Regions from separate parts of the Ruegeria sp. CDSB117 genome, predicted to be linked through region 3. Evidence: riboswitches for the same ligand, from Rfam matches in the RefSeq annotation. Region 3 holds a riboswitch; each other region holds the start of a gene.
The links. Region 3 has a riboswitch for cobalamin ahead of AC2FJC_RS10280 (hypothetical protein). Riboswitches for the same ligand answer to the same signal wherever they lie in the genome.

Region 1: it holds a riboswitch for cobalamin, as region 3 does, so the genes downstream of both, AC2FJC_RS12150 (DUF1636 family protein) here and AC2FJC_RS10280 (hypothetical protein) in region 3, are expected to answer to the same signal.
Region 2: it holds a riboswitch for cobalamin, as region 3 does, so the genes downstream of both, AC2FJC_RS08015 (DUF1636 family protein) here and AC2FJC_RS10280 (hypothetical protein) in region 3, are expected to answer to the same signal.

What each region holds. Positions count from the first base shown of each region.
Region 1 covers NZ_JBXWOS010000009.1:103,728-113,845, forward strand. The annotation lists gene AC2FJC_RS12140 (helix-turn-helix domain-containing protein) at 1-231, opposite strand, end outside; gene AC2FJC_RS12145 (hypothetical protein) at 329-1,192, opposite strand; cobalamin riboswitch at 1,886-2,095, shown strand; gene AC2FJC_RS12150 (DUF1636 family protein) at 2,179-2,568, shown strand; gene cobW (cobalamin biosynthesis protein CobW) at 2,565-3,620, shown strand; gene cobN (cobaltochelatase subunit CobN) at 3,624-6,917, shown strand; gene AC2FJC_RS12165 (ferredoxin-like domain-containing protein) at 6,914-8,041, shown strand; gene AC2FJC_RS12170 (precorrin-8X methylmutase) at 8,041-8,670, shown strand; gene AC2FJC_RS12175 (precorrin-2 C(20)-methyltransferase) at 8,667-9,395, shown strand; gene cobJ (precorrin-3B C(17)-methyltransferase) at 9,392-10,118, shown strand, end outside; gene AC2FJC_RS12185 (cobalt-precorrin-6A reductase) at 10,117-10,118, opposite strand, start outside.
Region 2 covers NZ_JBXWOS010000005.1:114,563-124,680, forward strand. The annotation lists gene AC2FJC_RS08010 (bifunctional enoyl-CoA hydratase/phosphate acetyltransferase) at 1-547, opposite strand, end outside; cobalamin riboswitch at 741-946, shown strand; gene AC2FJC_RS08015 (DUF1636 family protein) at 1,048-1,404, shown strand; gene AC2FJC_RS08020 (ABC transporter ATP-binding protein) at 1,401-2,186, shown strand; gene AC2FJC_RS08025 (ABC transporter substrate-binding protein) at 2,197-3,147, shown strand; gene AC2FJC_RS08030 (FecCD family ABC transporter permease) at 3,149-4,162, shown strand; gene AC2FJC_RS08035 (ferredoxin-type protein NapF) at 4,312-4,827, shown strand; gene AC2FJC_RS08040 (chaperone NapD) at 4,824-5,117, shown strand; gene napA (nitrate reductase catalytic subunit NapA) at 5,114-7,606, shown strand; gene napG (ferredoxin-type protein NapG) at 7,634-8,452, shown strand; gene napH (quinol dehydrogenase ferredoxin subunit NapH) at 8,449-9,366, shown strand; gene AC2FJC_RS08060 (nitrate reductase cytochrome c-type subunit) at 9,379-9,816, shown strand; gene AC2FJC_RS08065 (NapC/NirT family cytochrome c) at 9,846-10,118, shown strand, end outside.
Region 3 covers NZ_JBXWOS010000007.1:145,601-155,718, reverse strand. The annotation lists gene AC2FJC_RS10325 (c-type cytochrome) at 73-579, opposite strand; gene AC2FJC_RS10320 (prephenate dehydratase) at 699-1,532, shown strand; gene AC2FJC_RS10315 (GNAT family N-acetyltransferase) at 1,545-2,012, opposite strand; gene AC2FJC_RS10310 (SRPBCC family protein) at 2,039-2,506, opposite strand; gene nudC (NAD(+) diphosphatase) at 2,547-3,527, opposite strand; gene AC2FJC_RS10300 (bifunctional 2',3'-cyclic-nucleotide 2'-phosphodiesterase/3'-nucleotidase) at 3,735-5,564, shown strand; RNA gene ffs (signal recognition particle sRNA small type) at 5,604-5,702, shown strand; gene rsgA (ribosome small subunit-dependent GTPase A) at 5,861-6,889, shown strand; gene AC2FJC_RS10285 (alpha/beta hydrolase family protein) at 6,898-7,755, opposite strand; cobalamin riboswitch at 7,900-8,119, shown strand; gene AC2FJC_RS10280 (hypothetical protein) at 8,204-8,611, shown strand; gene AC2FJC_RS10275 (protein-tyrosine phosphatase family protein) at 8,619-9,116, opposite strand; gene AC2FJC_RS10270 (DNA polymerase III subunit gamma/tau) at 9,274-10,118, shown strand, end outside.

The DNA.
Region 1 (10,118 bases), on a different contig from region 3:
AATCTGAAGCGAGCCACCGCGTTCCACCAATCGGAACTCAAGCCCAAGTGCCGCCATAACAGCGAGCACTGTGGCGAGCTTGGCTCCCGCGTCACCATTCTCGAGCGACGAAATCGTCGCGACGCGCAAATTCGTACGCGCGCTGATGTCGCTTTGAGTCCAGCCGCGCGCTTTGCGCGTCCGGCGAAGTGCCTCGCCGATCTGCTCGGCCGTTCGTGCTGTGAGGTCCATGATGTGGCTCCTTTTACGGCACAGCGTAAATTAAACCAAATTACGCTGCAACGTAAATATCTACTTTTTACGCCATGGCGTAACAATCGAGCCGCACTTATGCCTGCAGCCCCGCAGCTCGAACTTGCTCAGGCGTCACCAGCTTCGAAGCAATTAAGTCCTCGACCTGCCGGTTGGTGATGTGACGACACAGGGGGTGGCGTTCACGGATCCACTCGGCGAGGCTAGCGCGACCTTTGGCTTCGGCCTCTCGCGCCTTCTCACGGTCCGCCTGTATCTGGGCAAGCCCCTTCTCCCATCGGCGCATCCTGAACCAATTGTCCGAGAAACAGACCTTGCTGCGTGTATAGCCCTCGGTTTCCTTCGCATAGGCTTTGACCGCCTGCTGCAAGTCATCGGGCTTTACCCCGGCCTTCACGGCGGCTGCGATCAGGCGCAACGTAGTTCGTCGGTCTCGGATCCTGTCTTCGGGATAGGCCGCTAAGATCTTCTCAGCTTCAAGATCTTCAACCTCCTCCGCCGCCTCGCGCCTGCGCGTAGGTGGTTTATGGATGGTTTTAGGATGGTTTGGGGTCCACCTTGAACCCCGTACCCCGTTCACCGTGGACCCCGTACCGGGTTCAGGCTGGACGGGGTTCACAGTGACCCCCGTCTCAATGTCGGGCTCGGCCGTGGTTTCGAGCGCGGCCACGCGCTCCAGAACGATGCGGTAAATGACGGTGTAGCCATTCTTGCACTGCCGCCGCCCTGTCTCAATCAGAATGCCCTCGCGCAAGAAGTCGATGATGGTGCGCTTGACCGTGCTCTCGCTGAGCTCTGTGTGGCGCTGGATCGTCCCCTTGGAGCACCAGATGCCCGAGCCATCATCGCTCGCCTTGTCGGCCAGGAACATAATGATCTGCTTGCGCGCAGCGCTGCCAAAACGGCGCTCGGCGCATTCGTTTGCAACCGCCCAACTCATCAAATTATCCCAAGGTTAGAAACGATTTTGTGAGCATTCTGAATCGCAAAGAGCGTTGAAACTTTCGCTTTTTGTTCACTTTTTGTCAGGGGGTGTTTTGCACCCATAAGCCGTTGTTTTCGCTGCCTGTCTTTATGGATTGCAAATCCGTGTACACCGGTTCGATTCCGGTACTCGCCTCCACTTCTTTTCAAACACTTAGCTTTCTGCGCTGCTTTCGCAAATTCGGGCGTATACACTTGGGTATCATGTTCCTACTGGCTTCTGGAACAGCATAACCGTCGCCGTTGATGTCCGGGGTTAAATGTCGAAGCGGTTTGAAAGTAATGCCACACGTGCCAAATCTTTTCCCGCTAACAAACGGCGCGACGCACAATGCGTCAGTGGTAGAGGGATGTGCTTTGTCTTTGTCGCGCCTTTGCCCGCTTCCTTAATATTGCCCAAAGGTTCGCACAGAACGCGATTGCCCAAGTCGCGCCTGTTGCGATTGCCGGTCCAGCGATTCCGTTTGCACAACCGCACTACCTGATTGCCAAGCACGGAAGCGCTCAATCATCCGCGGCTGCGGGGCTGTTTTGCGCCTGGCTTCGTGATCGGATCGCATCGGATGCCGCTGACTGACTTCGGCTGGTCGCTTTTCTGACGTAACCGGTTTTCAAACCCTGGTCGTGCTTGACAAGCCCCCTGCCCGTGCCGCATGTCGCATGCGTTGGTGTCCATCCTCGGATGGATGAAAAGGGAATGTGCCAGCGATGTCATCGCCAAGCACAGCCGCCCCCGCGACCGTGACCGGAGAGGGTGCCCAAAGCCACTGGCCCAATAGGCCGGGAAGGCGGGACATCCGACAGGGCAAACGCTCTGACATCCGCAAGCCGGGAGACCTGCCAGCACCCGAAGTTGAAACCGGGCGGGGTGTTCCGGTGTCGGGTCCATGTCGCACACGTGGCCCGCATGAAACCCCGTCCCCCGTACAAAGGATTAGGGGGATGAGAGACGTGACCGAGACCGCACCAGTTGAATTGCTGGTCTGCACGACATGCCGCCGTGGGTTGCCCATCGAAGATGACGCCCAGCGACCCGGCACTTTGCTGCACAAAGCGCTTGAACAGGCGGGCTTGCCTGACGGCGTGGACCTGAAGCCGGTGGAATGCCTGTCGAACTGTGATCAGGGATGTTCGATCGTTTTGCGTGGTGGCTCGTCCCGATGGACCTTTATTTATGAAAACCTCGACGAGACCGACCACGTCGAGACCATCGTCGAAGGCGTCACCAAATATCTGGCCGCTGAAGACGGTCTGGTGAAATGGCGTGAGCGCCCCGAACATTTCCGCAAAAACTGTGCGGCCCGCATTCCCCCGATTGGAGCCCTGAAATGAGCAATCTCGAAAAACTCCCCGTCACTGTGATCACCGGCTTTCTGGGCTCGGGCAAAACTACGCTGGTCAAGCACCTGATGCAGAACCCGCAGGGCAAGCGTCTGGCTGTGGTCGTCAATGAGTTCGGCGATGTGGGTGTGGATGGCGATATCCTGAAATCCTGCGCCATCCCGGATTGCCCGGCGGAAAACATCATGGAATTGGCTAACGGATGCATCTGTTGCACTGTGGCCGATGATTTCATCCCGACCATCGAAGCCTTGATGGCGCTGGAGCCGCGTCCTGATCACATCCTGATCGAAACGTCCGGTCTCGCCCTGCCCAAACCGCTGCTCAAGGCGTTTGATTGGCCCGATATCCGCTCGAAAATCACCGTTGATGGTGTGATCGCTCTGGCGGACGCCGAGGCCGTCGCCGCTGGGCGTTTCGCACCAAATGTCGAAGCCGTGGACGCCCAGCGCCTAGCTGACGACTCGATCGACCACGAAACGCCCCTGTTTGAGGTGTTCGAGGATCAGATCTCCTGCGCGGATATCATCCTGCTGACCAAGCCCGATCTGGCTGGCCCCGAAGGCGTGGTGAAGGCCAAAGGGATCATCGCCGCCGAAGCTCCCCGCCCCCTGCCCGTAGTGGAAGTCGCCGAAGGCGCCGTGGACGTCCGCGTCGTATTGGGCCTCGAAGCCGCCGCCGAGGATGACATGGACGCGCGCCCGTCGCATCACGACGGCCACCACGACCACGAACACGACGATTTCGAAAGCATCATTGTCGAGTTGCCCGAACAGACCGACCCGGCGGAACTGGTCGCCAATATCGAACGTCTGGCCAATGAGCTGAACATCCTGCGCGTCAAAGGCTATGCCGCCGTTCAGGGCAAACCCATGCGTCTGCTGGTGCAGGCCGTTGGTGCCCGCGTACGTCACCAGTATGACCGCCCGTGGGAACCCGGTGAAGAGCGCCGTTCGCGTCTGGTGGTCATCGCCGAACACGACGACATCAAAGAGGCCGCGATCCGCGATATCCTCGTGGGCGTGACCGAGGCCGCCGAGTAAGCCATGCACGTCGTCTTCCGCGAAAGCCACGGGCTCGAGGAAACCGAGACCCCGACCGATCTGGGCCAAAGTCCGGCGGATCTGGTGGTGCTGTCCTTTTCGGACAGTGACCTTGGTGCTTTCGCGGCGGGCTGGCATCGCGGTGGCGGGGCCGAAGGGCGAATGCCGACAATGCGGCTGGCCAACCTGACAGCACTGAAACACCCGTTGTCCGTCGACACTTATGTCGAGCAAACGCTCGAGGGCGCCAAGGGCATTCTGATCCGTTTGATCGGCGGCGTGCCTTACTGGTCCTATGGCTTGCAGCAAGTTCTGGCGCTGGCGCAATCCAAGGGGATCGCACTGGCCGTCCTACCTGCCGATGGGCGTGAGGATACGCGGCTGGATGATTACTCCACCCTGCCCGTCTCAACCCTGCGGCGGCTTGCGCATCTGTGTGACACCGGCGGCGAAGTCGCGGCGCAAGCGGCCTTGGCGCAAATGGCGCTTGCGGCGGGGCTTTATGCCGGGCCGGTGATGGGCGCTAAGACCTTGCCAGAGTGCGGTGCGTGGTGCCCGGATCGTGGCGTAATCCCGGTCGAAACAGCATTCTCGAGCGACGCGAGGCGTATCCTCGTGACCTTCTACCGGGCTTATCTGACATCTGCAGACACCGCCCCGGTCGCAGCCCTGATCCGCCGATTGCGGGAACGCGGGTTCGAAGCAGTAGGTATGTTCGCCCCCTCGCTAAAAGCACCTGCCGCCGCCGATTGGCTGCGCGGGAACATCGCCGCCATTAAACCGTCGGCCATTATCAACGCCACTTCCTTCTCGGGCAAAGGCGCATCGGGTACATCGCCGCTGGACGCTGCCGATGTTCCGGTGTTTCAGGTTGCTCTCGCAACGTCCCGCCGCAAAGCCTGGGCCGAGGCGGAACGCGGTCTTTCGCCCGCTGATTTGGCTATGCACGTTGTCCTGCCTGAAGTGGACGGGCGAATTTCTGCAGGCATTGCCTCGTTCAAGGAACCGGGCAAGCGTGACCCGCATCTGGAGTATTCACGTTTTGCCCACCGGGCTGAACCGGAACGGATCGAGGCCATCATCGACCGTGTCGTCGGCTGGCTGAACCTGAACGACAAGCCCAAAGGGGATCAGGTGCCCGCCTTGGTGCTGTCCACCTATCCCGGCAAGGATTGGCAGATGGCCCATGCGGTGGGCCTCGATGCTTTGGCCTCGGCCGAGGCGATGCTGGCCGACCTGCAAGGCGAAGGGTATGACACCGCTCCTGCCCAGCCGATTTCTGATACGTTGTTGGACGCGCGGATTACGTGGTCGCTTGGCGAATATCTGACTGCGCTAGCAGAATTGCCGGAACAACTGCGCGCAGACCTCGAAATCGTCTGGGGCAAGCCCGAGGATGATCCGGCCTTTGCAGATGGCGCGTTCCACTTCACCGCCCTGCGCCGCGGCAAGGCGCTGGTCGCGTTGCAACCTGAACGCGGCACACCCGAGTTGCGTGATGACGATTATCATGACCTGTCGCGTACCCCGCGCCACAGCTACGTGGCCTTCTACCTTTGGCTGCGCAAAGGTCTTAGTGCGGATGCGCTGATCCATATCGGCGCGCACGGCACGCTGGAATGGCTGCCCGGCAAGTCGGTCGCGCTGTCCAACGAATGCTGGCCCGAAGCGCTGATCGGCGACCTGCCTGTCATTTACCCCTTCATCGTCAACGACCCTGGCGAGGCCGCGCAGGCCAAGCGCCGGATCGGGGCGGTCACGCTGGGTCATATCCCACCGCCGATGAGAGAAAGCGGTACCCCGGATCGGATGGTTCGGCTGGAATCGCTGCTGGACGAATTCTCGAACGCTGATGGCTTGGACCCCAAACGTCGCGACCGCCTGCAAGAAGATATCCGGGACGAAGCGCAAGCCATCGGGCTGGAGAGCGACCTTGGCCTCGATCAGGCCACCTGCATCGCCGAGGCGATCACTCGCATCGACCGTTTCGTCTGTGACATCAAAGAAAGCCAGTTCGGCGACGGGTTGCATATCTTTGGACGTGTGCCCGAAGCCACCGCCAATTTTGACACGGCTCCTTCTGCCCATGCCGAACGCCGGGCATTGATCGACGCGCTGGCTGGCAAACGGATCGAGGCAGGCCCGTCCGGGTCCCCCTACCGCGGACGGTCAGACGTGCTGCCCACCGGGCGCAATCTGTATACCACCGATCCGCGCTCAGTCCCCACCCGTGCAGCCTATACCCAAGGCGTCAAGCTGGCAGAAGAATTGGTGCGGCGACACCTGCAGGAAGAGGGCGATTATCCCAAGGGGCTGATCGTTGATCTCTGGGGTTCAGCCACGATGCGCACGGCGGGCGAAGAGTTTGCCATGGCGCTGCACTTGCTGGGCGTCAAACCCGTTTGGGACAAAGGGTCCGAGCGGGTGTCGGGCATCGAAGTGCTGCCCATCACTGACCTCAGCCGCCCGCGTCTGGACGTGACGTTGCGTGTCTCAGGCTTGTTCCGCGATGTGTTCCCGACCCTTTCGGCGCTTTATGGTCAAGCTGTTCGCGCGTTGTCGGAACGCGATGAAGCGCCAGACTGGAACCCATATGCCGGGCAGGCCCCGGCAGCGCGCGTCTTTGGCCCGGCACCGGGCAGCTATGGCGTGAACATGACCCAGCTGTCCGAAATCTATACGGATGAGGCCCGCGCGCAGGCGGGTAAGGCATGGCTTGAGGCCAGTTCTTTCGCTTTGGAAGGCGAACACATCACACAGGATATGGACGGCATTACCCAACGGGTCACGAATGCCGACAGTTTCGTGCACCTGCAGGATCTGACCGAAACCGATCTGCTGTTGGCCAACGACTATGCCACGCACGAGGCTGGTTTCGCCGCCGCCAAGAAAGTCACTGGTGGTACGGCGCAGCTATACCATCTGGACAACACCAACCCGGATAGCCCGCGCGCCCGAACGTTGCCTGAAGAAATCAGCCGTGTGGTTCATGCGCGTGCCGCCAACCCGAACTGGATTGCAGGCATGCAAAGGCATGGCTTCCGAGGCGCTGCCGAAATTGCGGCGACACTGGATCACATGGCCTCTTTCGCCCATCTGTCAGGCACGGTCGCGCCGCATCTGTTCGACCTCTATCACGACGCCACTTTGGGCGACGCCGAGGTCGACGCGTTTTTGCAAGAGGCCAACCCGCGCGCGTATCAGGCCATGCAGGACAGGTTCCGCGCGTTGTTGGACGCGGGCCTTTGGAACACCCGCCGCAACTCAATCCGGGCCGATCTGGAGGGGCTGGGATGAGCGCCCCGGTCGTTCAGGGTTGGTGCCCCGGTGCGCATCGGCCGATGATGTCGGGCGATGGTCTGGTGGTTCGGGCGCGCCCGCGTCTGGCCCGTTTGAGCGCGGAACAAACACGTGGTCTTTGTGAGTTGGCCGAGCAATTTGGCAATGGCACGATCGACCTGACCAACCGCGCCAATTTACAGCTGCGCGGGGTAAAAGAAGACGATCATCAAGCATTGCTGGCCGAGCTGGCCGCGCTGAACCTTTTGGATGCTGAGCCCGGTATTGAAATGCGCCGCAATATCCTGGTGTCGCCCCTATACCGATCAAGTGATCGAACCGCACATCTGACACAGGAACTGATCGACCGGTTGGAGGAATTGCCGACTCTGCCCGCCAAATTCGGCTTTGCCATCGACACTGGCCCCAAGCGCCTGTTGGCGGCGGATTCGGCCGATATCCGGGTCGAGGCAGGCACTGATGGCCTCATCCTGCGCGCCGACGGGGCCAAGACTGGCTGCCGGGTCACAGAAACCAACGCAATTGACCGGCTTATCGCCTTGGCCGGATGGTTTTCCGAACGTTTCACGCCAGAAACCCGCCGCATGGCGCGGGTGGCCGCGACGCAGGATTTGCCAGCGGAGTGGCAAGGCAGCGCGCCCGGTGACATCGGCACACCGCCGCAGCCCGGCGTCTGCGATCTGGGTGTGTTGTATGGCGCGGTGTTCGGACAATTGCCGGCGCGACAGCTCTCTGACCTCATTGCAGACAGCGGGGCGTCTGCCTTGCGGGTCACCCCATGGCGGCTGATTCTGCTGGAAGGCGGGGCGGCGATACAAGCACCGGACTTTGTCATAGATGGCACCGACCCGCTGATGACAACCGATGCCTGCCCCGGCGCACCGTTCTGCCCGCAAGCTCAGGTGGAAACCCGCGAAGTTGCCCGCGTCTTGGCCGCCCAAATCCCAGGAAGTTTGCATGTATCCGGTTGCGCCAAAGGCTGTGCCCGTATGGGTCCGGCAAATGTCACACTGGTCGGCAACGACGGACGATTTGATCTTGTCAAAAACGGTCGCGCGGGGGATGAGCCGTCCCAACGCGGGCTGACACCCGAAACACTTATGACTATGGACCTCACCTGATGCCCTATGAATACGAAACCGACGGCGCAGCGATCTATAAGCAAAGCTTTGCCACAATCCGGTCCGAGGCCAATCTGGCGCGTTTTGACGCTGATGAAGAGCAGGTTGCGGTTCGCATGATCCACGCCGCCGGAATGGTCGGTTTGGAAGAATTCGTACATTTTTCGCCGGGCTTCGTGCCAGCCGCACGGACCGCGTTGGAGAATGGCGCACCAATCCTGTGCGATGCACGGATGGTCAGCGAAGGCGTGACCCGGTTCCGCCTTCCCGCCGACAATCCGGTGATCTGCACCCTGCATGACGAGCGCGTACGCCCGTTGGCAGCTGAGATGAGCAATACCCGCTCTGCCGCCGCGCTGGAGCTGTGGCGTCCACATCTGGAAGGCGCTGTGGTCGCGATCGGCAATGCGCCGACCGCGCTGTTTCATCTGCTGAATATGCTGGAGGACCCCGACTGCCCACGCCCGGCCGCCATCATCGGCTGCCCGGTGGGCTTTGTCGGTGCCGTTGAATCCAAGGACGCATTGTGGGAGGCACAGCCCGTGCCCTCTTGCATTGTCAAAGGCCGTCTGGGCGGCAGCGCCATCACCGTCGCCGCGATAAACGCCATTGCGAGCCGCGCCGAATGAGTGGCGGCAAGATATACGGCGTGGGCCTTGGCCCCGGTGATCCGGACCTGATGAGCGTGCGGGCCGACCGCCTGCTGCGCAATGCGCGCCACGTCGCGTTCTTTCGCAAGCCGGGTCGCAGCGGTCAGGCACGCAAGATCGTCAATGGTATGATCCCGGACAGTGCTGTTGAGTTTCCCATGGAATACCCAGTCACTACGGAAATTCCACTGGATGATCCGCGCTATAACGAATTGCTCTCTGCCTTTTACAAGGACTGCGCCGGGCACTTGAAGGCTCTGTCGGATCAGGGCGAGGACGTGGTGGTATTGTGCGAGGGCGATCCGTTTTTCTATGGGTCTTTCATGCATCTTTACAGCCGCTTGCGCGATCAGGCTGATGTAGAGGTTGTGCCAGCCATTACCGGCATGTCCGGCGCATGGACAGCAACGGGTAACCCGATCACCTGGGGCGATGATGTGCTTACAGTACTGGTCGGCACCCTGCCGGAAGAAGATCTGGCAATTCGCATGGCGCAGACTGACGCCCTGGTTGTCATGAAAATCGGACGCAATATCGACAAGGTGAAGCGCGCGCTGAAAACAGCCGGTTTGTATGACCGCGCATGGATTGTCGAGTTTGCGCAGATGCCGAACCAAGTGGTGACGAAACTGTCCGAGGCATGCGAAAAGGTGACGCCCTATTTCTCGATCATCATCGTGCATGGTCAGGGACGGCGGCCATGAGCGGTTGGGTCAAGATTGCGGGCCTGGGGCCTGGTAACGAAGATCTTATAACCCCCGAGGTTTCAGCTGCGTTGATGGATGCCACGGACGTGGTCGGCTATATCCCCTATGTCGCACGCGTGGCGGAACGCCCCGGGTTGACGCTGCATGCTAGCGACAACCGGGTCGAGATCGACCGTTCCCAACACGCGTTGCAGATGGCGGCTGAGGGCAAGCGCGTGGTCGTTGTGTCCTCGGGTGATCCCGGGGTCTTCGCGATGGCCGCCGCAGTATTTGAGGCGCTGGAAAATGGCCCCGCTAAGTGGCGCAAAATCCCCATCGAAGTGCTGCCGGGGATCACCGCGATGCTAGCGGCATCCGCGCGAGCCGGGGCACCACTGGGACATGATTTTTGCGCCATCAACCTCAGCGACAATCTGAAACCCTGGTCGCTGGTTGAAAAACGTCTTCGACTTGCGGCGCAGGCGGATTTCGCGATGGCGTTTTATAACCCACGCTCGAAATCCCGCCCGGAAGGCTTTGTGAAAACACTGGAAATCCTACGCGAAGAATGTGAGCCCGAACGCTTGATCCTGTTCGCGCGCGCCGTATCCCGCGTTGATGAGGCGATCCGGATTTCGACACTGGCCGAGGCGACACCTGACATGGCCGACATGCAAACCGTCGTCATTGTCGGGTCATCCCTGACGCGCGTCATCAACCGTGACAGCGCGCCGATCGTCT
Region 2 (10,118 bases), on a different contig from region 3:
CCGGGGCGACGATCGCTGTGGGCATCGGGTCCAAAGGACGTACCCTTTCCAACAAAGCGTCGAAATGCCGGTGACGCTGAACGATCAGTCCCGGCACCTCGACCGAGTCGAAGGTCAAATGCCGCGACGGTGGCGTGACCTGTACGGTACCACTCAGGATCAATGCGTTATCCCCGACCCGGCGCACTTCGGCGGAACAGGTCAGGTCGCCGTCTTCACGCTTTTCGGTAACAGCCACAAAGGCGGTCAGTTCTTCGCCCGCCATAACCGGAGCATGAAAACTCAGGTCCGCCCGACGTGTTTGCGTACCGGCCCCCGGTAAGATGTTTCCAATGACTGCAGCCACCAAACCCGCGGGCCACAAGGCGGGCGCAACAGCCTCGGGGTGTCCATCTCCATCTCCGTCATAGGCCGCCAGATTTAGCGGGTTGTGGTCACCCGAAGCCGAGGCAAACGCGTACAAGTCGTCCACGGTGCACAATCGGGTGACCTGCGCCTTGTCGCCTACCTTCAGTTGAGAATAGGTTCTGTTTTCTTGAATTTTCATCTCGTCCGGCTTTGTTTTTGAATGCGTGTTCGTTGTTTCAAACATTGGATGTGCGGCCCCCCGGAACCAGAACATATCCACCTTTGTTGCTACATTTCTGCAACGCAGCGTAGTCAGATCATTGGCAAATGACAAATGACCTCTGTGCGTGGGGCGGCGCGGATTATCGCTTGACCCAAATTCGGAACTCGGGCAAGCATCACCGCGATGGTTCCCTATGGTTCGCCACGGGATGAAAAGGGAATACGGTGAGGTTGCCAACAAGCGCCAAGTCCGTGACTGCCCCCGCAACTGTAAGCGGTGAGCGACGCCAAATACCCACTGACCCCAAATGGGTCGGGAAGGATGGCCAAGCCACGACCCGCAAGTCAGGAGACCTACCATCCGATGTTCAACCAACCCGGGGCGGGGCGTCCTGGAAGGAGGCTTTATGACACGTCTAAGACGTGATGACATGATTGGCACCTTCTGCCCGCGCTTGGCAACAGGCGGAGTGGGCTATGTCGATCAGTCCTGATCATTTCCTTCTGATTTGCGAGACCTGCGAGGGTTCTGACCGGGCGGATTCATTGCGCGCTGCGCTTGCAAGCAAGCTTCCATCCAGTTTTGACATCCAAAGCGTTTCCTGCATGGCCGGTTGCGGTCGTCCCACAACCGTCGGGGTTCAGGCATTCGACAAAGCGCAGTACCTTTTCGGTGACATCCAATCGACTGAGGACGTGGATGCTTTGGCCGAATTTGCACATCAATACCATCGCATCGCGGATGGGTGGACCAATGCAACGCAGCGCCCGCCTGCCCTTCTTGAAAAGACTCTGGCGCGCCTGCCGCGGCTAAAAGTGGAGACAAGCGCATGACCTGCGGAGCTTTCCTTGAGGCGCGCGGGCTGGAGTATTATGCCCTGAACGGCGACGTACTGCTGCAAAACATCAATTTCGAACTGAATGAAGGGGCCACTCTGGCAATTGCCGGCCCAAACGGTGCGGGTAAGACAACGCTGCTGAATCTTTTGTGCGGCGGTGAAGAGATTGTGCTGGGGGACGTTTTGGTAAAGGGGCGCAGCCTTCGGCAGCTTTCGGCAATGGACCGCGCCCGAATGATCGCCGTGGTCAGTCAGCAGGAATCGCCGGACGGGCGTTTGTTTCTGCGTGACTACGTGGCCCTTGGGCAAATCCCCATCCGCGCTGATCGGTCTGCCGCTGAGCACGCCTTGGAATTGGACCGAATCCTTAAACTGACCGGACTCTTCGCCCTCGCCGACAAGCGAATGGCCATGTTATCCGGCGGGGAACGCCAGCGTGCTCATATTGCAAGGGCGCTGGCGCAGAACCCGTCGTTGCTGTTTTTGGATGAGCCGACGAACCATCTGGATCCGGATGCCAAGGGACGCATGCTGTCGCTGGTCGCCGAGCTGGGCATTACGGTGGTCATGATCGTTCATGATCTGGTCATGATCCCGGAATTCGCGACCCATGTCGCGTTGATGAAATCCACGCGCCTGACCGGTTTCGGCCCAGTGCACGAAGTGCTGACACCCAAAAGGGTCCGTGAAACGTTTGGTGTCGATTTTCTTAGCTTTCAGCATGAAGGCCGCATGATCCCGGCACTGGATATCCGAAGAACCACTACCTCAAACTAGGAAAAGTAAAATGAACAAAACTCTCTGGTGCGCTGCACTGATCAGCGGCATTGCAAGTGCCGCAACAGCGCGCGAGATCACCGTCGACAATTGCGGCGAGCCGCTGGTGTTTGAAACTCAGCCCGAGCGGCTGGTCGTACACGACATGAACATGACCGACATGGCCTTTGCGCTGGGTTTGCAGGACAAGATCGTGGGCCTGACGGGCATCACCGGCTGGTACAAAACCAGCCCCGAGTTTGACACCCTGCGCGGCGACATCCCGGAACTTGCACCCAAGTATCCGACAGTAGAAAATCTGGTCGCTGTCGAACCCGACCTTTTCTTTGCGGGCTGGTACTATGGCATGAAGCCGGGCGGTGACGTGACCCCGGACACTCTTGCGCCGTTTGGCATCAAAACGATGATCCTGACGGAAAGCTGCGTACATCTGGATAAGGATCGCCCCGAAGCCAGCATGGACTTACTGTTCACCGACGTCCTTCGCTTGGGCAAAGTAATGCAAGTTGAAGACAAGGCGGAAGAGCTGGTTTCCGGCTGGAAAGAAGAACTGTCCGCGATTGAAACGCAGACAGCCTACCTGCCGAAACCCCGCGTTTTCCTGCTGGACGGCCCCGCCGATGCACCGTTTACGGCTGGCAAGTTTGCCATTCCCGACGCAATGATTGCTGCCGCTGGCGGCGAGAACGTCACCCATGATATGGACACCAGTTGGGGACGTTCCTCGTGGGAGGCTGTCGTCGCGTCGAACCCGGAATTCCTGGTTTTACTTGATTATCAAACTGGAAATGGCGCGGCGGATACCTTCAAGTTCCTACAGGACCATCCTGTGATGTCTCAGACGGACGCAGTCAAGAACGAACGCTGGATTGGTCTGCGCTACGAAGAACTGACACCCGGACCTGCAAATATCGAGGCAATCTCGAAAATGGCCAAGGCTATGCATCCGGGTCTGAACTGATATGGGCCGACTTGGCCTGACACTCTTGCTGGGGGCGGCTGTACTGGCCGCCCTTTTGCTGACCTCGACTATCTACGGAACCACATCCATTCCGGCCTCTGACGCACTGGCGGGTGTCTTGTTGGGCACGGGGATGATGGACGGAGAGATGTCTCCGCTCCACCGCATCGTGTTTGACCTGCGCTTACCACGCGCGCTGTTTGCCGCCGTGATCGGTGCCGGATTGGGCATCGTCGGCGTTGTCCTGCAAACCACCACACGCAACGATCTGGCGGACCCGTTTCTGTTCGGACTGTCCTCTGGAGCTGCGGCGGGAGCTGTCTTTGTCATTACAGTAACCGGAGATGTGCTGGGCTTTTGGACCCTGCCACTGGCCGCGTTTTTCGGAGGGCTTGTCGCGTCAGGCATTGTGCTGGCTTTGGTTCATGGGCTGCGCACAAGCGCGCCCGAAAAACTGATCCTCGCGGGGCTTGCAGTTTCGTTTTTGTTTTCAGCTATTACCAATTATCTGATTTTCGCGGGCGACAGCCGTGCGGCTCATTCTGTTATCTTTTGGATGCTTGGGGGTTTGGGTCTTGCCCGGTGGGAGACATTCCCTCTGGTCTGCGCAGGTTTAGCATTGATCCTCGCCTATGCAATTTACCGTAGCCGCTGGCTTGATGCGCTGCTGACTGGTGATTTGACGGCCGCCACCCTAGGTGTGCCCGTTCAAGGCTTGCGGTTCCGGATGTTCTTCGTGGCCGCTCTTGCGACTGCTGTGTTTGTGTCCGTTGCGGGTGTGATCGGTTTTGTCGGCTTGATGGTTCCCCACATCGCGCGCGGTATCGCAGGGCCATTGCACAGCCAGCTTGTGCCTACCGCCGCCATTGTTGGGGCAGCGTTGCTTACAGGTTCGGATATACTGAGCCGTCTGTTGCTTGCCCCGCAAGAGCTGCCTGTTGGTATTGTCACGACATCGCTGGGATCGGTTTTTGTCTTTCTTCTGTTGATCCGAACCGCTCGACCTCGGCGCTGATCGTCAAAGGTCGCATAGGTGCAAAAGTTAAAGTTTCCCAAATGACTAATAATAATCGGGCAAAATGACCTAAATCAAAAAAGACCCCCACAGATCACGGTATGCGATACACTCGATTACAGGAATCGAGTGTAGCCAGGTCGCATGCAATGCAACAATTGACCAGCCGACGCGCGTTTCTAAGCGCCAAGATTAGACCAGAGGACGGCAATATCGCCAGACCTCCGGGCTCGGTTGAGCTGTGCTTTGTTGAAACATGCAGCAAATGTGGTGATTGCGCAGATACTTGCCCCGAAGATGCGATCGTCATCGGGACAGACGGATACCCCCTGTTCAAGCCAACTGACAATCCCTGCACCTTCTGCGGCGACTGCACCCGGGTTTGTCCAACCGAAGCGTTAATGATTGACTGTTTGCCAGATTGGCCGTGGCGCGCCGCGCTTACGGCGGACACCTGCCTATCCATGAACGGCGTCAGTTGCCGCATCTGCCAGGACAACTGCGATCAGGGCGCCATCCGTTTCAAACTGATGACCGCTGGCCGCGCAGAGCCCGTGCTTGACTTTGATACATGCAATGGATGCGGGATTTGCCCTAGTTTATGTCCCGCCGATGCCATTGCGCTTGAACGCCAATCTCAACCACAAATGGAAGCTACTCAATGAACATCTGCGGTTGTCTTGCCCATGTCGCACCTGATCACACAAGCGCAGCAGCGCGGGTGATGAAGGACACACCGGGTGTCGAAATTCACGCCGAAACAGAAGATGGGCGATTTGTTGTCGTCGTCGAAGACACGCCATCACGCCTTGCGTCCGAGATCATCATGGATCTGCACCAGATCCCGGGCGTCATCTCACTGACACTGACCTATCACCATTTCGAGGATCCCGCGGACGCCCATCCGCAGCCCGATGCCCCAAGCCCAACCCCCAGCCGGAGGCCCACGCAATGACACATTCTGAATCCCGTCGGACTTTTCTCAAGGCCTCTGCCGCCGCAGCAACGGCGTCTGCTGCTGGTATTCCGCTGGCAGCCGGTCAAGCCAATGCCCAGGCAGGAACGCCAGACATCCGCTGGGACAAGGCGGCTTGCCGGTTCTGTGGAACAGGCTGCTCTGTTCTGGTTGGCACCAAAGAAGGTCGCGTCGTTGCGACGCAAGGTGACCCAGACGCGCCCGTGAACCGAGGATTGAACTGTATCAAAGGCTATTTCCTGTCCAAGATTATGTACGGCAAGGATCGACTGACCACGCCTTTGCTGCGCAAGACCAACGGCGAATACGACAAAAACGGCGAGTTCGAACCAGTCAGCTGGGACGAAGCGTTCGATGTCATGGCCGCAAAATGGAAAGAGGCGCTGGCCAAGAAAGGCCCGACCAGTGTCGGTATGTTTGGTTCCGGGCAATGGACGGTTTGGGAAGGCTATGCGGCCTCCAAACTGATGAAAGCCGGGTTCCGGTCCAACAACATCGACCCCAACGCCCGGCACTGCATGGCCTCGGCCGTCGTAGGTTTTATGCGAACCTTCGGCATTGATGAGCCGATGGGGTGTTATGACGACTTTGAGCACGCGGACACCTTCGTGCTGTGGGGCTCGAACATGGCTGAGATGCACCCAATCCTGTGGTCGCGCCTGACAGACACGCGCCTGACCAAGCCGGGATGTGAGGTGCATGTGCTGTCCACTTTCGAACACCGCTCGTTCGAACTGGCGGACAACGGCATTGTTTTTGAACCGCAAACCGATTTGGCGATCCTGAACTACATCGCCAACTACATCATTCAAAATGGCGCGGTAAACGAAGACTTCGTGAAGAAACACGTTAACATCACCAAAACCGCCACCGATATCGGCTATGGCTTGCGCGACAGCAACGCGCTGCAGCAAGAAGCCGAAAATCCGAACTCGGGCAAAATGGAACCGATCAGCTTCGAAGAATACGCCGAAGCCGTCGCACCCTACACGTTGGAATACACTTCTGAACTTTCGGGTGTTCCCGCAGACAAGCTGGAGAAATTGGCCCAGCAATATGCCGACCCGAATCGTAAAGTGATGAGCTTGTGGACCATGGGCTTCAACCAGCACACTCGCGGGTCCTGGGTGAATTCGCTGATGTATAACGTGCACTTGCTGGTGGGCAAGATTTCCGAACCCGGCAACTCTCCCTTCTCGCTGACGGGTCAACCGTCGGCCTGTGGCACGGCGCGTGAAGTGGGGACCTTTGCCCACCGTCTGCCGGCGGACATGGTTGTTACGAATGATAAGCACCGTGAAATCTGTGAAACCGCATGGAACATCCCCGAGGGCACTATCCCGCCCAAGCCCGGCTTCCACGCCGTGTTGCAGCACCGCAAACTGAAGGACGGCGAACTGAATGCCTATTGGGTCCAGTGCAACAACAACATGCAAGCCGCGCCCAACATCAACGAAGAAGGCTATCCTGGTTACCGTAACCCGGAAAACTTCATCACAGTCTCGGATCCTTACCCTACTGTCACCGCAGTTTCGGCCGACTTGATCCTTCCCACGGCCATGTGGGTTGAGAAAGAAGGCGCCTATGGCAACGCCGAACGCCGTACGCAATTCTGGCGCCAGCAAGTGCAGGCACCGGGTGAGGCCAAGTCGGACCTGTGGCAGCTGATGGAATTCGCGAAACGCTTTACCATCGAAGAGGTCTGGGGCGAAGAGCTGCTGGCCAAGATGCCCGAGCATCGCGGCAAGACCATGTATGACGTGCTTTATGCCAACGGTAAGGTCGACCAGTTCCCGCTGTCGGAAACGGCGGAAGGGTTCCACAACGACGACGCGGAGCATTTCGGATTCTACGTTCAGAAAGGTCTGTTCGAAGAATATGCCGATTTCGGACGCGGCCACGCGCACGACCTTGCTCCGTTCGAGATGTATCACGAGGCCCGCGGTATGCGCTGGCCTGTCGTTGACGGCAAGGAAACGCTCTATCGCTTCCGCGAAGGGTATGACCCGTATGTGCCGGAAGGCGCAGACGTTAAGTTCTACGGCTACGAGGACGGCAAGGCCAAGATCATCTTTGCCCCCTTTGAGCCCGCCGCCGAGGTACCGGATGAGGAATTTGATCTGTGGCTGTCCACCGGTCGTGTGCTGGAACACTGGCATTCAGGTTCGATGACCCGCCGCGTGCCCGAACTGCATCGCGCATTTCCGTCAGCCGTTGTCTACATGCACCCGGAGGACGCCAAGGATCGCGGTCTGCGCCGTGGGCAAGAGATCGTACTCTCCACCCGCAGGGGCGAGGTGACCAGCCGGGTTGAAACGCGCGGCCGCAATAAGGTGCCACGCGGATTGGTCTTTATGCCATGGTTCGACGAGCATCAGCTGACCAACAAGCTGACGCTGGACGCAACTTGCCCGCTGTCGAAAGAGACCGACTACAAAAAATGCGCCTGTAAGGTCGAGCGCGCGTAACGGACAAGCGAGGCAAAGGCCGTCCCCATGCCCTTTGAAGGTAAACCTCTTTCGCCGCAACGGCGTCGCTTCCTGCAGGATGCGGCGCGTGCGTCGGGCGGTTGTGTGGTCGCCGGGTCATTGTTGGCATGGCTTGCCCGCGATGCCCGCGCGTTGCCGGCCGAAGCGTTGCGCCCCCCCGGCGCGCTACCGGAAGAGGCGTTTCTGTCCGCTTGCATTCGCTGCGGGCTTTGCGTGCGGGATTGCCCTTATGACACATTGAAACTGGCGGAATTGGGCGTGGATGCGGTTGCTACAGGGACGCCCTATTTCACAGCACGGGATGTGCCTTGTGAAATGTGTGACGACATCCCTTGCGTGGCCGCCTGCCCCACCGGTGCATTGAATCCGGCCCTCGACAATATTGATGATGCCAAGATGGGCGTTGCCGTCCTTGTCGATCAGGAGAACTGCCTGAACTTCCTCGGCCTGCGCTGCGATGTCTGCTATCGCGTCTGCCCCGTGATTGATGAGGCAATCACGCTGGAAACGGCCCATAACGAACGTTCAGGCCACCACGCAATGTTCATCCCAACCGTTCATGCGGACCACTGCACAGGCTGCGGCATGTGCGAGAAAAGCTGTGTTCTGCCCGAGGCCGCGATCAAGGTCCTGCCTGTGCGTCTGGCGCGCGGCAGCAGTGCCGATCACTACCGCAAAGGCTGGGAAGAGAAAGAGGCCAAAGGCGGTCCCCTTGTTGAAGGCCTCATCGATCTGCCGGACCGACTGCCCGGACCGGGCACCGACAACCTTGCCGCACCGGGCGGGTTCGCACCAGCATACGATTTGCCGGGGGTCGGACAATGAGTGCACGCACACATATGCCGGCCGGAATGGAGGCCATCGAAGAAAAAGGTTGGGTGCGCGCCCACAAATACCTGCTGCTGCGCCGCGCAAGCCAGTTGCTCTTTCTGGCGGTGTTTCTTCTAGGACCGTGGTTCGGCATCTGGATCGTTCAAGGCACGCTTGCGGGATCTTTGACACTGGGCGTGCTGCCGCTGACCGACCCGCTTATCCTGCTGCAAAGCGTGATCGCTGGGCATTGGCCGGAATTGACGGCCCTGATCGGCGGAGTGATCGTTCTCACCGCTTACGCTCTGATTGGTGGGCGCGTCTATTGTTCATGGGTTTGTCCGATCAACCCAGTCACCGACGCAGCCAACTGGTTGCACAGACGTTTGGACCTGCCGAAAGGCTGGCAGCCCAAGCGCAGCACCCGCCTTTGGATATTGGCCACCGTCCTAATCGTCTCGGGCGCTACAGGCATGATCGCATGGGAGCTGGTCAACCCGATCACCATGCTGCATCGCGGGCTGATTTTCGGCGCGGGGTTCGCGTGGGCCATGATCATTGCCATCTTCGTGTTCGACCTGTTCGTTTCGCGCCACGGCTGGTGCGGTCACATCTGTCCGGTTGGCGCATTTTACGGCCTGATTGGTGCCAAAGGTTTGCTGCGGGTCAGCGCCTCAAATCGCGCAGCCTGCGATGATTGCATGGATTGCTATGCCGTTTGCCCAGAAAATCAGGTCATATCTCCTGCGCTGAAGGGTAAGTCGGGTTCCACACCACTGATCCTTTCCCCTGACTGCACCACCTGCGGTCGTTGCATCGACGTGTGCGCCGTCGACGTCTTCAAATTTACTCACCGGTTCGACGACAAGATCGCCGCACCTACCGATCCAGTTCCCGCGCCCGATCCGCGCGCAGCCAGACCTATCTGAGGGAGTGCCAAGATGAACAAGCCAACCCGAACAGGCCTTACAGCCCTTATCCCCGTTTTGCTTTTGGGCGGATTCGCCCTTGCGCAATCAGCTCAGGTAGAAACCCTGCGGGGTGCCGATGTGGATGAACTGATCCCCTTGGAACAGATCCACAAGAACGTCGAAGGGCGCATGCAGCGCAACTATCGCCAACAACCGCCGCTGATCCCGCACTCAGTCGAGCAATATCAGATCGACACGCGCACAAATCAGTGCCTGTCCTGCCACGACTGGACCAAAGCCGGCGAACGCAACGCCCCGACATTGTCGATGACTCACTATCTGGATCGCGATGGCAACGAGTTGGATCACATCGCAGGCACCCGTTATTTCTGCAACCAATGCCACGTGCCACAAGCAGACGCACCGCCATTGGTTGACAACGTCTTTCAACCGTCCTCGGGCAATTAATCCAACGCAAGAAAGAAAGGAGCACCAACATGGCAGACTCTCCTGAAAAACGCGGGTGGATTGGCCGCATCTGGAACTGGATCTGGACCCCGGCGGTTGCCTTTAGCTCGGGTTTTCTGATCCTTGCAGGCTTTCTGGCTGGTATCCTGTTCTGGGGCGGCTTCCACTGGACGCTTGAGCTGACGAATACCGAGGAGTTCTGTACTTCGTGCCATACGATGGAGACCAATCTGGGCGAGTATCGTGAGACGATCCACTACAACAACCACTCCGGTGTGCGGGCCATCTGTTCTGATTGCCAT
Region 3 (10,118 bases):
ATTTACTTAGACAAAAAATAAAGCCGCTGCACGGGGCAGCGGCTTTTGAATGCGTCAAAACTGAGCGAAAGATCAGTTGATGGTCTGTAGGTAGGCAATCAAGTCGGCCCGCTCCTGCGGTTTTTTCAGACCAGCAAAGCTCATTGTGGTGCCCGAGATATAAGCGCTTGGGCGGGTTAGGAATGCGTCCAGTGCTTCGGGCGTCCAGTTGCCGCCATGCGCCTGCATTGAGGCCGAATAGCCGCCAAAGCCTTTCGCAGATGCAACCGGACGGTCCACAATCGCGAAGAGGTACGGGCCAGTACCGTTTGCACCGTCTTCCAGCTTGTGGCACGCGGTGCACTTGCGGAATACGCGGGCGCCTTTGTCTGGGTCGGCGGCGGCCAGCATGTCTTCGAACACCACTTCTTCGCCGTCAGCGCTTTCACCAGAGCTTTCGGTTTCGATAATATACGAGGCCGTCTCACCATGCCCATCCGCATGGTAAAGCACTTCGGCACCCCATTTGGCCAGAAGCAGCACCAGGAAGGTGCCAAACAGGCCTGCTGCGGCCTTGGTAACTGTCATCGTGTCGAACATTGATCGCGAGTCCATTTCAGCTGTCTGCGGGGTGTCTAAGGCTTCCCCTTACAAGAGGCAAGGTATAGACACCGCGACTAAACGCCCAATTATCGAACTTGTTGCACGGAATCGACCAAATGACCAAACGTATTGCATTTCAGGGAGAACCCGGCGCTTACAGCCACGAGGCCTGCCGTAATGCCCGCCCAGATATGGAGGCCCTGCCCTGCCGGACTTTCGAAGATGTGATCGAATCGGTGCGCGCAGGTGAGGCTGAATTGGCAATGCTGCCAGTCGAAAACACTACGTATGGCCGGGTTGCCGACATTCACCGCTTGCTTCCCCACAGCGGGTTACACATCATCGAAGAAGCGTTCGTGCGCGTTCACATCAACCTTCTTGCCGTACCGGGTGCCAAACTTGAGGATGTAACCGAGGCACACTCGCACCTGGTTCTTTTACCGCAATGCGCCGGGTTTTTGAAAGAACACAACATCAAAGGACGTGTCAGCCCCGACAACGCGCGGGCGGCCCGCGAGGTCTCGGAACAAGGCGAGGTGCATTCAGCAGCATTGGCCAGCGAGTTGGCCGGCGAAATCTACGGCTTGAACGTACTTGCCCGGCACATTGAAGACCGCGACAACAACACCACGCGCTTTTTGGTGATGTCAGAGCAGGCCGACATGTCGCGCCGGGGTGAGCACGGCATGATCACCAGTTTTGTTTTTCAGGTGCGCAACATTCCGGCCGCGCTTTACAAGGCGATGGGTGGGTTTGCGACCAACGGCATCAACATGACGAAACTGGAAAGCTACATGGTCGATGGTTCGTTCACCGCGACCCAGTTTTATGCCGATATCGTGGGCCACCCGGACGACCGGAACGTTCAGCTGGCGATGGAAGAACTGGAACACTTCACCACGAATGTCGAGATTTTGGGCGTCTACCCAGCGGCTCAACCGCGCGGCTGAAGCGACCCCGGCTCAAGTCACGGTGAAGCTTTTGCACAGAGCAACCTCGTGTCGCCGGTAATCCACAAAGCCCATCGCCGAATAATAGGCCAATCCTTCGGCGTTTGTGGCCGAAATGGTCGCATCAATAGCCGGTAGTCCACTTTCCCGTGCCGCCAAGAGCGTCGCACGAAACAGGGCACGCCCGACACCGCGCCGTGCGGCAGACGGGCGAATATGCGTTCCAATGACACCCCACCCAACCGGAGCGCCATACGGATTGTTTTCGACCGCCCATTTCAGCGACTGAAATCCCAGGACCTGTTCCCCCTGAACAGCGACGGAACATCTGATCCGGTCGGGGTCGGCCTCGTAATGCTCGCGGGCAAAATCAACGTTGCAACGCTTGGTACGCTTTCCGGCCGCTACGATGTCCCGCAGCACCTCTGAGATACCTTGGGCATCCGTCAACACCGCCTCACGAACACTAAAGCTATCCATCTCGTTCCCACCACAGCTTTGGGCAATCAACCACCATGAATGTGACGTTGTTCCATTTCCCGTGCGAACTCGGTCAAGCGCAACTGAAACTGTCGCCGAAACCGGGATTGCCCAAGCCTTAGTGATTGTAACAGCAGCCGCGCAGGGAGGGATTTGGCTGACAGGGACATATCAACGCTTAGACGCGTGCGGCGCTGCGACAGGGCCAAAAGCTCCACCGTCGTGACCCCGTTCATCCCCTTGCTTGCCGCTTCGAACCGCATCAGCAAAGGTGGGTCGCATTCGGCCATCTGCACAGAAATCTGACGTGGCTTTCCGCGTAACCTGAATTCTGTTTCCCAACTGGTGCCCGGAACAACGCCCAATTCGCCCGAAATCCGCCGGACCTCGATCCCGCGCCGCATTGCGATCCGTTCGAATCGGTCAAAGTCGGCCACCATTTCGAACACCGAGTTGATGGGAGCTTCGATATCTTCGCGCACTGTAAACTGCATTGTGGTTCGGGGTTCTCTCGCTTTTCAGAACAGTATTTTTTCAGTCCAATGTATCCGCAAGCCAGTTTTGCAAAAGAAAATGCGCAATCGCTCCCTTGCGGGCTGGCAGCAGAACGGGGTGTTCACCGGCAAAGGCCTGCATCATCTCGGATTTGGTAACCCACATCGCATCTTCGATTTCGACCGGGTCGATGGTGATGACGCGCGACAACGCCTCACCCGCGCAGCCGAACATCAACGAGGCCGGAAACGGCCAGGGCTGGCTGGACAGGTAACGGACCTCACCCACGGGCACCCCGGCTTCTTCCATCACTTCGCGTCGGACCGCGGCCTCAAGCGTTTCACCCGGTTCAACAAACCCTGCCAACAGCGAATACATCCCTTCTGGCCAGCCCGGCGAACGCCCCATCAGAACTGAATCGCCACGGGTAATCAACATGATGACGACCGGATCGGTACGTGGAAAATGCTGCCCGCCGCATGACGGACAACTGCGCTGCCACCCCGCCTGCGCAAGTTCACTGGCTGCGCCGCACCGGGCGCAAAACCGATGCGTTTCGTGCCATGCGGTCACCGCCTTGGCCGAAGCCGCCAGTTCGGCGTCACGCGTCGACAAACGGGTCATGATCCGGCGCAGTTCGGCAAAGACATGGCCGTGGGGCAAGTCCGGGTGCTGTTGCTCTGACTTGTCGATAAAGCCTCCGACACCGGACACGTCCAACCCATCAGCCGTCCAGTCCGAAATATCAAAGGCAAACACCGGCGCATCGTCCGACAGCCCCAAGAACACAGGCTGCTCGACAGAACCTCCCGGCCCGGTTTCGACCAGCTTATGTGACATGGCGATCAGTCCCAACTGATCCAGCGCCTCGCCCTGAACCAAAACCTTACCGCGCCACAAGAGCAGGCATTTTGCATTGGGATGCCCCCGCGCCCCCGCGACCGCATCAGCATCCCCGCGAATATGCGCCGCACGATCCAGCCCCGAGCTACCAAACGTCACATATTCCGCATTTTTCATAAGTTATCCTTAGACTTGTCCGCACAGGGCTGCCATGTCGGCCAATCAGTTGCAACGGTATTTCACCCCCAAAACCACAGGTCGCCATCGAATGAACACAGCTAAGCCTTGCAATTCACTGTGATTAATCTTTTTGTTGAAAATGACTAAGACAAAACTGCCAAAAGTAGAAATTTGAAACCTTCCCCTTCTCTGCATCCGCAGTCCGTGCGGGTCCGAATACTGGCCACCACGGATCTTCATATGAACTTGAGGAGTTTTGATTACTATTCTGACACCCCTGAACCCACAATCGGCCTGACCCGAACCGCCAGCCTGATCCGTGAAGCCCGAACTGAGGCGCAGGCGGATGGCTCAACCGTGCTGCTTTTTGACAACGGCGATTCGCTGCAGGGAACTCCGGTTGGGGAGCTGGCCGTCGAGCAGGCCGATAAGCCTCATACGCTGATGCAGGCGTTTGGCGCGTTAGAGTATGATGCGATCGGGTTGGGAAATCATGATTTCGGGTTCGGTCAAGATATACTGGACAGCATCCTTTCGCAGGCCCCCTGTCCAGTGGTTTGCAGCAATGTTCATCGCCCGGGTGCCAACGAGGTCTGGCAGGATCAGGCAGTTCTAACCCGCCGGGTTGAGGTCGCGGGGCACCAAGCCTCGCTAACCGTCGGCGTCTTCTCGGTCGTTCCGCCGCAGACCCGGAATTGGGAATCTCATCGGCTGGGTAATGACGTCCGGATAGACGACATTCTGACCTGCGCGCGCACTAAAGTGTCAGAGCTTCGATCCCACGGCTGCGACGTGATCATCGCGCTTGCCCATACGGGGCTGGGGTCCGTCGACCCCGCGCCCGATCTTGAAAACGCGATAATCCCCCTTGCCGCGATTGAGGGTATAGACGCCATCATCGCCGGGCACACGCATCTGACCCTGCCGGGGAAGTCACACGCTGGGCTGGAACACGTCGATGCCACTGGCGGTATGGTGCATGGCACACCTGTTGTCATGCCGGGATCTGCCGGATCTCATCTTGGCGTGATTGATCTGACGCTGGTTGCCTCGGCAGAAAAGGGCTGGTCGGTCGCGGCTCATCGCACTGAACTGCGCCCGGTCTCAGGTGCTGACCCGGCGGCCGAAGACCCGCTGTTGGTGGCGCTGTTTTCAGATGTGCATTCCGCAACACGAAAACGAGCCGAGGAACCAATTGGGCATACGGATCAGCACCTGCACAGCTATTTCAGCTTTTGCACCAAAGATCGCGGGCTTGCGATGGTGGCCGCAGCACAGGCTTCGGCCGTGCGCCAGATCCTGAAGGGCACACCCCATGAAGCGACACCTTTGCTGTCTGCCGTGGCGCCTTCGAAATTCGGTGGTCGCGCCGGGCCTCGCTTTTACTCGGACATTCCTGCGGGCGTAATGCGCATGCGCCATGTGGCCGATCTGAACATCTTTCCAAACGAACTTCGTGCAATCGAGGTGTCAGGAGAGCACATCAGAGATTGGCTTGAAATGTCTGCGGGCGTTTTCAATCAGGTGAAACCCGGCGCGCAAACTGAATTGGTCAATCCTGATCGAGCCGGACACAATTTCGATGTTCTGTTCGGGCTAAGCTACGTGATCGACCTCAGCGTACCGCCTCGGTTCGATACGGAAGGGCGACTGGTAAATCCGGCATACCGGCGCATCTCAGATCTTCGTTTCCAAGGCCACGCAGTGACGGCCGAACAACGCTTTGTCGTTGCACTGAACAATTATCGGGCCAGCGGCGGTGGACATTTTCCGTTCATACAAGACGCCGAAGTCATCAACGTTCCAGCCTTGCCGATCCAACACGCATTGAAGGGCTACCTGACCGGTGCAATGCCCACAGAATCGCTGGAACAAGGTCCCTGCCCATTCCGTTTTGCGCCCATGCCGGGGTCCTCTGTCCTGTTGAAGACCGGTCCAAAGGCACAGTGTCACCTCGCGGACATCGCAGAGTTTAGCCCAAAGCTGGCTGGCACGGATGCCGAAGGGTTTTTGCGCATTCAACTCACACTGTGACGGGTTGTCATTTCTGCGTGTCTTCCCTATATCGATTTTCGAGAGGTTGGCGCGGGCGAGCGCCTCGCCAACCTGGTCAGGTCCGGAAGGAAGCAGCCACAACGAGCCCCGCTTGGGTCGATGTCCAACCTCTCACTTACTTGAACCGCTAGCCACAGGAGGGCTTTTATGATTGTAGCAAAAACCCTTTGGGCAGAGCGTTTCTGAGGCCGACCCTCACACCTGCCTGAACACATTACCGCTGGATGCGCGACCGCCATCCAGACGGCTTGCTGTACCTGAACACAGGCAGAACAATGTCCTTTACACTTTCGGACCTGGGATGGTCCTCACACTTTGCCGCCCAACATGCGGCCAATCCTTCATGCGTTCCCTTTCGCATCACAGCGGTTCACCGTGATCGTCTGATCGGTGCAAACATCAACAGTGAAACACCTCTGCTCACCCTGACCCAACCGACGGGCGACTTCGCCGTCGGCGACTGGGTATTGGCAGATGATCAAAACCGCGTTCAGTACCTGCTGGACCGTCGAAGCCTTCTGAAACGCCGCGCCGCCGGAACCGGGGCCGAGGCTCAGTTGATTGCTGCCAATGTGGATGTGCTGTTCATCGTCAGTTCCTGCAATGCCGACTTCAATCTGGCCCGGCTGGAACGGTATTTGGCTTTGGCACATCAGGCCGGGTGCTATCCGGTCGTCATACTAACCAAGGCCGATACCTGCACCGATCCTGATAAATACTCAAAAGCGGCCGTGTCGCTGTCTCCGTTTCTGACCGTGCTGGCAATCAATGCTTTGGATGCCATGGACGTTCAACAAGTTCTGTCCTGGTGCCCCACCGGGCAGACCGCTGCACTGGTCGGCTCATCCGGTGTCGGCAAGACAACATTGGTCAACGCCATGACGGGCCTGGATGAGGCAACCTCCGGCATTCGCGAAGACGACGCGCGCGGGCGGCACACGACAACTGCCCGCGCGTTGCATCCGATGCAGAACGGAGGCTGGCTGGTCGATACACCGGGCATGCGGGCTTTGCGGTTGCTGGATGCGCAGGATGGCGTCGATGAGGTCTTTTCTGACATTCTGGAATTGGCTCAGACCTGCCGCTTTTCCGATTGTCAGCATCAGGCCGAGCCGGGCTGCGCCGTGCAGGATGCGATTGCAAACGGATCACTGGACACCGAGCGGTTGGAGCGCTGGCGAAAGCTGCGGCGCGAAGATGAAAGGAACTCGGAAACCGTTGCGCAGTCTCGTGCGCGCGACAAGGCCTTTGGTAAGATGGTACGATCGGTGATGCAGGACAAGAAATCCCGCAAAAATCTGTAAGTACCGGCTCAGGCGATCAACCGGCGCCATATGGCCGCATTTCGGCGCGCAAATGCGCCGATGTGACCGACCTCGGCCAATCCAAAGTCTTTCGGCGACAACTGATGCCGGCGGGCTTTGGGACCGTAAAGATCGGCCAGGCGCCAAACCGCGTTCGGGGGCACCACCTGATCATCGTCCATTGTGAACAGATCGACGGGTGTTTCCGACGCAACCCAACGGGCCTCTGGAAGGCTGTTGCCGATATCTGGCACGTAGTTCAGTGCATTGGTGCACCATTTGCGCCACTGCCAGTAGACACGTGCCGGAAGGTCCGAGCCGAACCCAAGCGCCTTGCCCGGCAGGTATCCCAATGCCTTAACCAGCAATGGCGGGTGGGCATACCAAAACATTGTCGCCAGTGCGCGATACGGCCAGGGGTGGTCGGATACCGTCACCAAACCTGAACAGACACAGATCATCCGGTCGATCTGCTCAATATCGGGCTGAATTGGCCCCAGCATTCCACCCACCGAATGGCCAATGCTCCACTGCTGGGCGGCGGGAAATCTGCGCCGCATTTCAGCGCGGGCAGCGGGCATGTCGATCAACGCCCAATCGGCCATCGTGGCCTGCGAATCGCGCAGGCGCCCGCGTAGAGAGTGGCCAAAATCGCGATAGTCATAGGTCAGACAGGCCATACCCTGTTCTTCCACCAACCACCGCGCAAAATGCTGGTAATAGTCGCGCGGTACGCCTGTGGCTGCATGGACTACAACCGCCACATCAGGTGCCGAGGCAGGCATATACAGCCGTGCCGACAGTTCGGCCTCTCCGGCAGAAAACGTGAAATCTTCGGTCAAAACGACCGGAGTGCTGTCCAACATGGTGCCCTCGCAAGCATCTGAACTATTCGGTTCACATATGGCATATCGGCGCTTTTGCGCGACTAGAGTCAACAGATTTTCAAAGTGACCAAGCGTCCACTTGAACGATGGAAAACAGCCCGCTTGACTCAAGCCACCTCCAACCGCTAGCGATGAGGTGATGGTTCTCGTCCTTATATTGGGGCGGGATGAAAAGGGAACTCGGTGCGGTCCAGCCCGGCAATGCCGGGACGGACCAAGGCCGCGACTGCCCCCGCAACTGTAAGCGGTAAGCAATGCCGAAATACCACTGGCCGAAAGGCTGGGAAGGTCGGCAAAGCAATGACCCGCAAGTCAGGAGACCTGCCATCAAAGTAAAAACCGAAACTCGGGCGGGGTGTCCGGGCAGGTCTTCAGTACGCTGAGTTCCCTGTTCCACGTCCCCCGCTCACCGCGCGGAGGGCGCATTATGATCTGGAAGACAACGACCCACGAATTCACCGCCACCCTGTGCCAGAAAACGGGGAAAACCTGCCCCGCATTGGCCCAAATGGCTCGGGCATTGGCCGAGGCGATGGCAACAGCACAACCAATGACGACCAGCGAATTTGAGGTGGACGGCTCCAGCGAACTGACCCATTGCGATGAGGGTTGCACCGCACGGTTTCGCGCCAGCCCGGCCCGGATCAGGGTCTATTGCGGGGCAAACACGGGCGACTCGGCCGACACGTTGGACGAATACGCCGATATGATGTTCAACCCTGACTTTTCCACTCTGCCTGCTGGTGTTTTGGCGGCCTTGCCTTGCGCCATGCTTCAGGCATCGGCCCTTGCACCGCGTCCATCGCATCAGGTTGTTCAACAAGCCACGGCCTGATCCTAGTTCACCGATCGCTCTGGGCCGGTTTCATGGCCCAAGCCATCTGCTCATCCGTTTCCACCGCGCATGGTCGGGCCAAGCGCAGCCGGTTTAGCGCGTGGTTTGGATCTTCACCGCTTTCCACCATGAGCCTCAGCGCGACCATCCCCGACCGCCCACAACCGCCCCGGCAATGCACCAGCACGCGTCCACCGTCGGACAGAACCTGCCGGGCGGCTGCGCTGGCTTGGGGCCAAAGAGTTTCGATTGGCTGGGGCGGCGTGCCAAAATCCTCGACCGGAAGATGCACCCAGGTAGCGGACCTGCTTTGAACGTCTCGACCAAAACCGCCTGCGCCGACCTGCTGCATCTCGGCCTCGGTGGTCATTGAAATCACCAGATCGGGGTTCCAGTCCTGTATCACCCTCAGATCATCCACATACCCACCGCCGCCGCCCGGCAAGGGGGACAGCGCCAAGGTGCCTGAGCCAACAGGCAGCGCGTAGATTGCAAATTTTGCCAAAGCTTATGCTCCTACTGCCACCGGCCCACCCGATTTTGAAAGCCGGTTTATCCCGCTTACAGACGCTGTCCAAACCGAAATTCCACAAAGCCTGCTGTGGACGCGGGCGGTCAGGGTCTCTACGCTGCATTTCTGACACGAATCTGACAGAGCAGACATGACCGAAACGCCCAGCCCCGCCTATCAGGTTCTTGCCCGCAAGTACCGCCCCGAAACCTTTGCAGATCTGGTTGGACAGGACGCAATGGTGCGCACGCTGAAAAACGCGTTCGAAGCGGATCGGATCGCGCAGGCCTTTATCATGACCGGTATTCGCGGCACCGGCAAAACCACCACTGCCCGGATTATCGCCAAAGGTATGAACTGCATCGGTCCCGATGGTGAAGGCAAGCCAACGACCGAACCTTGTGGTCAGTGCGAGCATTGCGTTGCCATCATGGAAGGCCGGCATGTCGACGTGATGGAGATGGACGCCGCCAGCCGAACCGGCGTGAACGACATCCGCGAGATCATCGACAGTGTCCGATATCGTGCCGCCAGTGCGCGTTATAAGATTTACATCATTGACGAAGTTCACATGCTGTCGACCAGCGCTTTCAATGCCCTGCTCAAAACGCTTGAGGAACCGCCCGAACATGTAAAGTTCATATTTGCGACGACCGAAATCCGCAAGGTTCCAGTGACGGTTCTGTCGCGCTGTCAGCGGTTTGACCTGCGCCGGATCGAACCCGAAGACATGATCGGTCTGCTTAACAAGATCGCCGCGGCGGAAAACGCACAGATCGCCGAAGACGCGCTTGCTTTGATCACACGTGCGGCCGAAGGGTCTGCGCGCGATGCAACATCGCTGTTGGATCAGGCTATCTCGCATGGCGCCGGGGAAACCAGCGCCGATCAGGTTCGGGCAATGCTTGGCCTTGCAGATCGCGGGCGCGTGCTGGATCTAATGGACATGATCCTGCGTGGCGATGCGGCTGGGGCATTGACTGAGTTGAGCGGCCA